One region of the Janthinobacterium sp. 61 genome, then DNA from elsewhere that is predicted to be linked to it. Evidence: predicted binding sites of a transcription regulator. Region 1 holds the regulator's gene; each other region holds the start of a gene.

Region 1 (3,273 bases):
GGTGTGGCCAGGCCCGCATCGTAAAAGAAACGGATGTCGCCACCGGCGCACAGGGCTTTCTCACTGCTGGAACGGATCACCACGGCGTCCACCTGCGGATCGTCGCGCCAGGCCAGCAAAACGGTACTCAGGGCGCGCACCATCTCCAGTGAGAGGGAATTCAGGGCTTTGGGGCGGTCGAGCACGATGTGGCCCGTGCGGTTGCGGATGGAGGTCTGGACGAAGTCGCTCATGGCAAAGTGAAAAGAAGTGAGAACGGGCACATTCTAGCGCCTGTGAGGGGAACATAGCGCTCAACAGCTACGGGCGCAAAAAAGGGCGCAATGTGCGCCCTTAGTTGATCACAACCGGTTGAAAGTCGCAGGCCGCTTAGGCGGCGGCGAATTCTTCTTCCGAGTTGTCTGGCAGATGCTTGATCGCCTCTTTACCGTGCCCTTGCACTTTGGTTTTGTACTTCATCACTTGCCTGTCCAGCTTGTCGATCAGGATATCGATGGCGGCATACAGGTCGTGCGCCAGACTTTCCACATAGACAGTTTTGCCACTCAGACGCAAATTGACTTCGGCCTTTTGACGTTTTTCTTTCTCTTTGAGGTTATCCACGGTCAGAATCACGGCGATATCGATGACTTGATCGAAATGCCGTTTCACGCGTTCCAGCTTCGTTTGTACGTATTCACGGATGGCTGGTGTGACTTCGAGATGATGTCCGCTGATGGTGAGATTCATACACACTCCTAAAGATGATCGGGTTCGTGCGGTCCATCGTATCCGGCCCGCAGAGGAACCGAAAAAAACTTACAAACACTTACGCAGGCTCACTGGCGGAATTTTCAACGCTTCCCGGTATTTGGCAACAGTACGTCGCGCAATCACCATGCCTTGTTCCCCCAGCATGTCCGCAATCTTACTGTCGGATAAAGGATTTTTAGGGTCTTCTGCTCCTGTCAGTTGCACGATCAATGCCCGTATCGCCGTCGATGACGCTTCGCCCCCCGCTTCGGTGGCGACGTGGCTACCAAAGAAATATTTCAACTCGAACATGCCGTGCGGGGTCAGCATGTACTTTTGAGTTGTTACGCGCGAGATAGTACTCTCGTGTAAACCCAGTGTATCAGCTATTTCACGGAGCACAAGGGGGCGCATGGCAACGGCCCCATGCGAGAAAAAGTTCTTTTGTCTTTCTACTATCGCTTGCGCTACACGCAGGATGGTGTCGAAGCGCTGGCGCATATTCTTGATCAGCCACTTGGCTTCCTGCAACTGTGCGCCCATGGCACCCTCGCCCTTGCCCTGCTTGAGCAAGTTGGCGTACATGGCGTTGACGCGCAGGCGAGGCATGACGTCGTTGTTCAGTGTGACTTGCCAGCCATTGCGCGCGCGCTTGACGACGACGTCGGGCACCACGTAATCGGACACGTCCGAGGCGAACACGGCACCCGGATGCGGGTTGCACTGGCGAATCACCGTCTGCGCTTCGCGCAAGTCTTCATCATCGCAATCGAGGGCTTTTTTCAGCTTGTTAAAATCGCGCTGGGCAAACCAGGCCAGGTGTTTTTCCACAATGACGAGGGCCATGCGCCGCGTCACCATGGCGATGTGCGGCAAGCGCTTGATTTGCAGCGCCAGGCATTCGGACGCGTTGCGCGCGCCCACGCCGGGCGGATCGAAACTTTGCAACAGGGACAAGGCCGTACGCATCTCGTCAGCGTCGATTTCCAGCTCTTCCGGCAAACGCGCCAGGATGTCGTCGAGCGACTCTTCCAGGTAGCCATTGTCGTCGAGCGCGTCGATGATCAGCTCGACGAGCGCGCGGTCGCGCAACTCGAGCACCGTCACGCGCATCTGCTCCATCAGGTGTTCGCGCAAGGTGCAGTGGTGGGCTTCAAGTTGCGGACGGGAATCTTCGTCGTCGGGCGCCTTGCCCCTGCTCGCCTCGCTCCAGTCGCTGTCGCCGCCCTCCGCTGCGGCAGGGCTGTCGCCAGCCTCGCCATCAAAGGTTTCCGCTTCGGCCGGCGCGGCGGGTGCCTCCTGGCCTGGCGGCTGGGGCGGTGCTTCGGCCGGCGCGGCCGTGGAACTCAAGGCGCCGTCGGACAGCAGGCGCAGCGAACGGTCGAGCGGATCGTCGAGGCGTTCGAGCAAGGGATTGTCCGTCAGCAACTGCTCCAGCTCCTGGTGCAATTCCAGTGTAGACAATTGCAACAGGCGTATCGATTGCTGCAACTGCGGCGTCAGTGCCAGGTGCTGCGAAGTGCGCAGCTGCAATGATTGTTTCATTGGCTCACATACGGAAGTGTTCGCCCAGATAGACCCGGCGTACCGACTCGTTCGCGATGATGTCGTCGGGGCGTCCCGACGCCAGCACCGAGCCCTGGTTGATGATGTAGGCACGGTCGCAGATACCCAGCGTCTCGCGCACATTATGATCGGTGATCAGGACGCCGATATTGCGCTCCTTCAAGAAGCGCACGATACGCTGGATCTCGATCACGGCGATGGGGTCGACACCGGCGAACGGCTCGTCGAGCAGGACGAAACGGGGGTCGGTGGCCAGCGCGCGGGCGATTTCCACGCGGCGGCGCTCGCCGCCAGACAGCGACAGCGCCTGATTCTCGCGCAATTTTTCAATCTGCAAGTCGGCCAGCAATTTATCCAGGCGCTCCTCGATCTCGGCCTTCTTCAAGGGACGGCCTTCGACGGTCTGGATTTCCAGCACGGCACGGATATTGTCTTCCACCGTCAGCTTGCGGAACACGGACGCTTCCTGCGGCAGATACGACAGGCCCATCTGCGCGCGGCGGTGGATCGGCAGGCGGGAAATATCCACGCCGCTGATATCGATACTGCCGCCGTCCGACGGCACCAGGCCGACGATCATATAGAACGAGGTGGTCTTGCCGGCGCCGTTCGGCCCCAATAGCCCGACCACTTCTCCGCATTCGACTTGCAGCGAGACATCATGCACGACTTGCCGCTTGCCATAGGTTTTTTGCAGCCCGCGAACGATCAGGGTGCTGCCGCAACGAGTATTGTCCATTATTTATTTCCTGACGCAGGCGTGGCCGGCGCTTTCTCCGCCGCCGGTGCCTTGGGCTTCGGCTGGATCACCATGCGCACGCTGCCGCCATCGGGGGTGCTGGTGCCGCTATCGGAATTTTCCATCGCAAATTCCTCCTTGCGGCTGTCATACGAGATGAAGGCGCCGTTGGCCACGTCGGTCGGCTTCGTGCCTTCCAGGCGCGTCAACTTGGCCTTGGAAAACAGTTTCACGAC
Region 2 (3,273 bases), 2.4 Mb from region 1:
CAGCTATCGCTGGGCGCCTTGCTCGAAAGCATGGCACTGGCGGCCAGCAGCCATGGCATGCGCATGGAAGCGCGCCGACGCGGCGGCTTGCCCGACACCCTGCCTACGTTTGACGTGCGCTTTGTCGACAGCCCCGGCATGTTGCCCGACCCGCTGGCAGCCTTCCTGCCGCAGCGCAGCGTGCAGCGGCGACGGCTCAGCACACGCCCCCTGCGCGCCAGCGAAAAGGCCGCGCTGCTTGCCAGCTTGCCGCTTGGCTACACTGTGCAGTGGTTCGAAGGCTGGCGCGTGCGTCTGGCCTGTGCGCGCCTGATGTTCGACAATGCGAAGCTGCGCCTGACCATGCCCGAAGCGCATAAGGTACACCGCGACGTGATCGAATGGGGCGCGCGCTTCAGCAACGACCGCATCCCGGAGCAGGCGCTGGGCGTCGACCCGATGACGGCAAAGCTGATGCGCTGGGTCATGCACAGCTGGCGCCGCGTGGATTTTTTCAATACCTGGCTGGCGGGCACCGTCGCGCCCCGGCTGCAGATGGATTTGTTGCCTGGTCTGTACTGCGCTGCGCATTTCGCGCTGCTGGCCGAGGCGCCGCCGCGCCATATCGACGATTACGTGGCGGCGGGCCGCGCCATGCAGCGCTTCTGGCTGGCGGCCACGCAGCTGGGCCTGCAATTGCAGCCGGAACTGACACCGCTGATCTTCTCCCGTTATGTGCGCGAACGGCGGGCCTTTTCGCGCACCGACGGCATGCTGGAGCTGGCGCAGGAACTGGCGCTGCAATGCCAGGCCGTGCTGGGTGCGGTGGTGGTCGAGCGGGCCGTGTTCCTTGGCCGCATCGGCGCCGGTCCGGCGGCCCAGGCGCGTTCCTTGCGCCGGCCGCTGCAAGACTTGCTGGTGGCGCCGGTCGACGCGGGGACGCCTGCGTGAGCGCCAGGCGTTTGCCGGTGGCTGCAGCGAAAAAGCCGCTGAGGACATCGGCGGCCTTTCAAGAGGACGATCGCATGTCAAGCCTGGCGCTGCCCGCCTTGCTGGCGGCGCGCAGTCATGCCCAGGCCAAACAGGCCGATGCCGAGCAGGGCAATGGTGCCTGGCTCAGGTACGGCTGCCTGAAATAATTCCAGGCCGCCGCCGTCGGCCATCGCGATGAAACTGTTGGTCAGGCTGCCACCGATGAAGCTGTTCGTATTCCCGCTGAGGGACTCCAGCGGGAAAAACGGGTTGGGATTGACGAAAAACAACTGTCCTTGCGGCGTCAGCGTGGCGTTCAGCAAGGCCTTGAAGTCGCCTTGGGCCAGGCCGGCGAAAATGTGGGCTTCGCCCAGATCGAGCGTGTAAGTCACGATCGCATAGTCATCCCCGGAGGCGCCGCCCACATTCACTGGCGAGCCTGCTACGTTACTGACTGACAATGACGTGTCCTGGTTGGGGTCGATGTATAGCGTCATGGTCAGGGTTTGAAAGTTGGCGTGGATCCCGCCAGCCAGCGTATCCGACTGGCCGGTAATGGTAAACAAGCCATATATGCCATAGCCATTGAGGGCATTCAATTGCGATGGTACGCTGCCGCCAGTGGGGCTGCCGAAAGCGGCCTTGGTCAGAAAGCCTGTTTGAGTGAAGGGGTCGTTGCCACCACCCAAACCGCCAACGATGGTTTGTTCGACGCGCGCGTGATATTCAAAGCTGATGCGGTCGGCCACAACCTGATTGGCTGCGGTACCGGGGACGGAGCCTTCGTTGACGGTAAACAAAGGACCGGCGAGTGCGGGAGCGCTGATCAGCGCGGCGCTGATGGCGGCCGCGGAGAGAGCGAAACGCAGGAATGAGGACAGTGGTTTCATGGCATTTCCTTCAGCGTGAGGGTTGATCGGACCAGGTCACTGTGGCGGCTGCCTCAGATAACCTCATACGCCCTTGGAGCAGAATTCGTACCATGTAATATTTGTATTTAAATTCAACAGCTTATAAAAACAGGCTTGCCGTTTTTCGCGTTTGTGTAAAAAAAATCGACGTTTTACGCAGCCTTCACACGCGCAGGCTTATTACAGCTCAATTGGCCAATCAAGGCTCATTGCGTGTCCTGCAGCGGGAGTTTTTTTCACGCTTGAGTAGTGCGGCTCGCGGGCGCCAGTCTTTTCCGTCATCGGCTACAGTGGGGCAAAGGAGGTCACCATGCCATCACAATTCCGTCCTGCCCCGCTGCGTGCGCACAGCACGCCTGAACCGGATATCCCGCCGCCAGAAGGCGATCCCCTGACGCCGCCGCCCGAACAGCCGCCGCATATGGATCCCGTACCCGTCGAGGAACCGACGCCGCCGCCGCCGCCCGTCAAGATGGGTTAAGAGCAAGTCGTCGCGCACCCGGGCGCACCCAGGCTGGCATGCCACTGCGGGGCGCTGTTTATTTCTAGTCGGAAATGGATTGCGCGGGCGGCGGGATTGCCACGCCATTTAAACAACAAAAATGCCAATAAACGTTGCCTTGCGGATACAAATAGAGCGCTAACTGCTGTGTGTCATGCGGCCGTCACGATTCTGTTCTTATAATGAGACATCATAAAAATTCTTGTACAGGAGACCATCATGGGCAATTCCTTGCATAACAAAATCTACCTGGGCCGGCGCCCTGTGATCACCAGCAAAAACCTCGCAGCGCTGGCCCTGGCGGGCGCTGTGGCTGGTTGCGGCCTGGCATGGCTGCTGCTGCGCACCTACAAATAAGCGCGCGCCACGCGCATTTTCAGCACGCCGTCCGTGAGGCGGGCGGCGGCTGAATCACGTTGCCTGTTGCCGATGCGCAGCGGGGCGCGTACCATGGGGGCCGAACACCTGGCCTTTTATGGAAAAGTAATGAAGAACGAGAAATTAACAACCGATGAATATGACGCGCTGGAGCAAGTTGCACGCGGCATCAAAACCGAGCGCCCCAGTGCTTGCGTTGCCCGCAATGCCAAGCGCCTGTCCGGCCTGAAGCTGCTCAGCTATGCACGCGATGGCCGTTTGTCCATCACCGAGAAAGCACAACAGCTGCTGTTCCTGCGCCGCTGCATCATGGGTTTGCGCGCTGTCGCCGTCGATCCGCTGACCAAGCTGGACTCGGACGTGGCTTATTTCCTGGGCAAGAAAGCCCACATCGTGGCGCGCGCGGAAGGCGAGGGCCACGACATTTCCGACAAGGGCCGCGACTCGCTGGCCGATATCGACACCCTGGGCCTGTAAGGTCTGCAGCCGGCCCCTGGGGCCGGTTTTCACATCCCCTCACTTTTATTTCCC
Region 3 (3,273 bases), 2.5 Mb from region 1:
AACAGCACGCTGCCCAGTGAAATGCCATAGAACACATTGCCGGCGAATTCCATGCGCGCCACTCTAGCCTTGATCTGGCGCATGGTCTCGATGGCGGCCAGCTGCACGGCTTCGTCCGGCTCGCCATCCTTTTCCAGCATGGCTTGCAGCACGGGCAGCAAGCGCGCATCGCTGCTGCCGGACAGCGCCTGCACGGCGGCCTTGCGCGTGGCGGCGTCCGGCGCATGCAGGTTGGCGCTGGCGATCAGCACCTGCAATAGCTGTTTAATGTCAGCATCGTTTTCCCGCGCCAGCGCCTTGCGGATAAGGGGGATTTGCGCGGGGTCAACGGCCTTTTGCAAGGCTTGCGCGGCCGCCAGGCGGGCGCTGCGCTCCGGCGCCAGCAGCTGCAAGCCGGACAAGGCGCCCGCCACGGCCGCGCGCAAGCGGTTGTTAACCATCACGCCATCGAGGCCATCGGGCAGCGGAACGCTCTGGCCGATGGCCGGGTCATACGCCTGCTCGCCGTCGACGACATACACTTTGCCGTCCGGCCCGGCATACAGGCCGTCGTCCTGCAAGGCTTGGAGCACCTTGGCAGCCTCGGGCGTGGCCAGGGCGGCGATCTGGGCGACGGCAGCGACCCTGGCGTCAGAATCGTCGGCAGCCAGCGGTTTGAGCAGTTCAGGAGAGATGGCGGCCTGCGCCAGCGAGGACAATAACAGGCAGACGAGGACCAGCAATTTGGGGATAAGCTGCATATGCATAGATACCATGTAGTAAAGCCGATGTCTTGATAAGTATCCTTCCCCCATAGGCAAGGACAGGGGTCAGACCCGGCGGGTCTGACCCCAGCTCTTTGCCTGGGGTTGCGATGACCATTCGACGCGCAAGCGCCTACAGCTTTTGCTTGCCCTCATTGCCCTTGATAAAGGGGCTCCACGGCTGGGCGCGTATCGGCTCCTTGGTTTTCCACACAACATTGAATTGCCCATCAGCCTTGATTTCGCCGATCATCACGGGCTTGTGCAAGTGGTGGTTGGTCGGGTCCATGGTCAGGGTAAAGCCAGACGGCGCCTTGACGCTCTGGCCGGCCATGGCGGCGATCACCTTGTCCGTGTCCGTCGATTTGGCTTTTTCCACCGCTTGCGCCCACATGTGGATGCCCACATAGGTCGCTTCCATGGGGTCGTTCGTCACCACCGAACCCGCGTTCGGCAACTTTTGCGCCACTGCATACGCTTTCCACTGCTTGATGAAAGCCGTATTCACGGGGTTCTTGACGGATTCAAAATAATTCCAGGCCGCCAGGTGACCGAGCAAAGGCTTGGTATCGATGCCGCGCAGCTCTTCCTCACCCACGGAAAACGCAACGACGGGGACGTCCGTAGCTTTCAAGCCCGCATTGCCCAGTTCCTTGTAAAACGGCACGTTGGAATCGCCATTGATGGTGGAAATGACGGCCGTCTTGCCGCCCGTGGAAAATTTCTTGATGTTGGCGACGATGGTTTGATAGTCGGCGTGGCCGAACGGCGTGTAGACCTCGCTAATATCGCTATCCTTGACGCCTTTGCTCTTCAGGAAGGCGCGCAATATCTTGTTGGTGGTGCGCGGGTAAACGTAATCCGTGCCCAGCAGCACGAAGCGCCTGGCGCCGCCGCCATCCTTGCTCATCAGGTATTCCACGGCGGGAATCGCCTGCTGGTTCGGCGCGGCGCCCGTATAAAACACATTCTTTTCCAGCTCCTCGCCTTCGTATTGCACCGGATAAAACAGCAGGCTGTTGAGTTCCTTGAACACGGGCAAGACGGATTTACGGGACACGGACGTCCAGCAACCAAACACCACGGCCACTTTATCTTGCGCCACCAGCTGGCGCGCTTTTTCCGCAAACAAGGGCCAGTTCGACGCCGGATCGACCACGACGGCTTCCAGCTTCTTGCCCAGCACGCCGCCCTTGGCATTGATCTCGGCGATCGTCATCAAGGCCACGTCTTTCAGCGACGTTTCGGAAATGGCCATGGTGCCCGACAGGGAGTGCAAGATGCCCACCTTGATGGTGTCGGCGGCCAGGGCTGCCTGCATGGTGATGGACGTGGCCAGGGCCAGGGCGCCGGCGGCGGCCGCTTTCAGGATGATGCGTCGTGACATGGGGACTCCTGTGATGTATTCGTGGGGGACGGACTGGGCATACGATGTTGTTAAAGCAGAATGCATGCCAGCACCAGCAGGCGTCCGCCATGGTGCACGCGGCTCTCTCCGCACGAAAAAAAACCTGGCTGCACAAGGACTGTGCAGCCAGGTTTCAAATTGCCGTAAAACGGTGCGCCGGACGCATTAATCCTTGCGCTTCAATCCTTGCGCGGCACGCCCCGCAAGCGGCGCCAGCCCTTGCGGCCCAGCGGAAACAGCAGCACGAAAGCGATCAGCCATGGCAGGATATACGCCATGGCCGTGATGGCGTTGGCCACGCCTTCCGACAGGTTTTCCGTGAAATTGCCCAGTGCGCGCTTGACGGGGCGCCAGAACGACTGCTTGCCTTCGGCACTGATGGCCACGTTCAGCAAGTCCGTATCGATGCGCTGCATCAACAGCGCATTGGCCGCCGTCGCCTGCTCCAGTTCCACTTGCACGGTGGCCAGTTCCTTGGTCACCTTGATCAAGGCATCGACGTTCACGCCCGAGCGTTTTTCCAACTCCTGCAATTGCGCCTGGTATTGCTTGAGCATTTCCAGGCGTTTCTTGCTGTCGAGCACAGGACGGCCCAGATCTTCCACCTTGGTGCCCTGGCTGGTAACGTCGCCTCCGGCCGCAACCAGCGCCACGAGCTTCTTGATGCCGGCGGGCTTGGCGCGCATGCTGATGCGCGCATGCACGTGACGACCGCCGTCTATGCTCGAGTCGAGCAGCAGACAGCCATTGTCCGTATCGGCCTTGCAGGCGGCGACCACTTTTTCATACAGGGGCCGCACTTGCGCTTCATTCGTATCGACGCCGACATTGTGTTCATACGCAAGAAACTCGCTGCCTTTTTCCTTGCCGTCGAGACGCGCGGCACTGGACTGGCCCGCGCTCTCTCCCTTGCCGCCGCAACCGGCCAGCAGCAACAGGCTTATCAAACATAGGGATACTTTTTTCATGATTTCTTTCGTCGAGTTATTTGTGCCGCGGCAGCAATTGAATATCGGGCAAATGCGCGGCCACCTCCTGCACCGTGGCATAAACGGTCAAGGATGCCACCACCTGTGGCAGCGGTGCCGGCCAGATTTCAGGCAAATCGCACTCCTCGGGCGC

What was found. Region 1 encodes sigma-54, which starts transcription at its own class of promoters, with help from an activator protein. Its sites were predicted from a motif close to TGGCANGNAANCTGCTTT; they were not measured.
Region 2: the regulator sigma-54 is predicted to act here: its motif matches at 1,917-1,934, upstream of pepA (flocculation-associated PEP-CTERM protein PepA).
Region 3: the regulator sigma-54 is predicted to act here: its motif matches at 2,183-2,200, upstream of urtA (urea ABC transporter substrate-binding protein).

Annotation. Positions count from the first base shown of each region.
Region 1 is NZ_PJMQ01000001.1:4,897,869-4,901,141, reverse strand. Features, by position in the region: gene CLU92_RS22225 (enoyl-CoA hydratase/isomerase family protein) at 1-233, opposite strand, end outside; gene hpf (ribosome hibernation-promoting factor, HPF/YfiA family) at 370-729, opposite strand; gene CLU92_RS22215 (RNA polymerase factor sigma-54) at 799-2,277, opposite strand; gene lptB (LPS export ABC transporter ATP-binding protein) at 2,282-3,037, opposite strand; gene lptA (lipopolysaccharide transport periplasmic protein LptA) at 3,037-3,273, opposite strand, start outside.
Region 2 is NZ_PJMQ01000001.1:2,500,330-2,503,602, reverse strand. Features, by position in the region: gene CLU92_RS11450 (nitroreductase family protein) at 1-930, shown strand, start outside; gene pepA (flocculation-associated PEP-CTERM protein PepA) at 1,008-1,841, opposite strand; gene CLU92_RS27790 (hypothetical protein) at 2,173-2,343, shown strand; gene CLU92_RS27785 (hypothetical protein) at 2,584-2,721, shown strand; gene CLU92_RS11440 (hypothetical protein) at 2,851-3,219, shown strand.
Region 3 is NZ_PJMQ01000001.1:2,419,767-2,423,039, forward strand. Features, by position in the region: gene urtB (urea ABC transporter permease subunit UrtB) at 1-740, opposite strand, end outside; gene urtA (urea ABC transporter substrate-binding protein) at 877-2,130, opposite strand; gene CLU92_RS11045 (DUF4349 domain-containing protein) at 2,331-3,119, opposite strand; gene CLU92_RS11050 (transglutaminase family protein) at 3,136-3,273, opposite strand, start outside.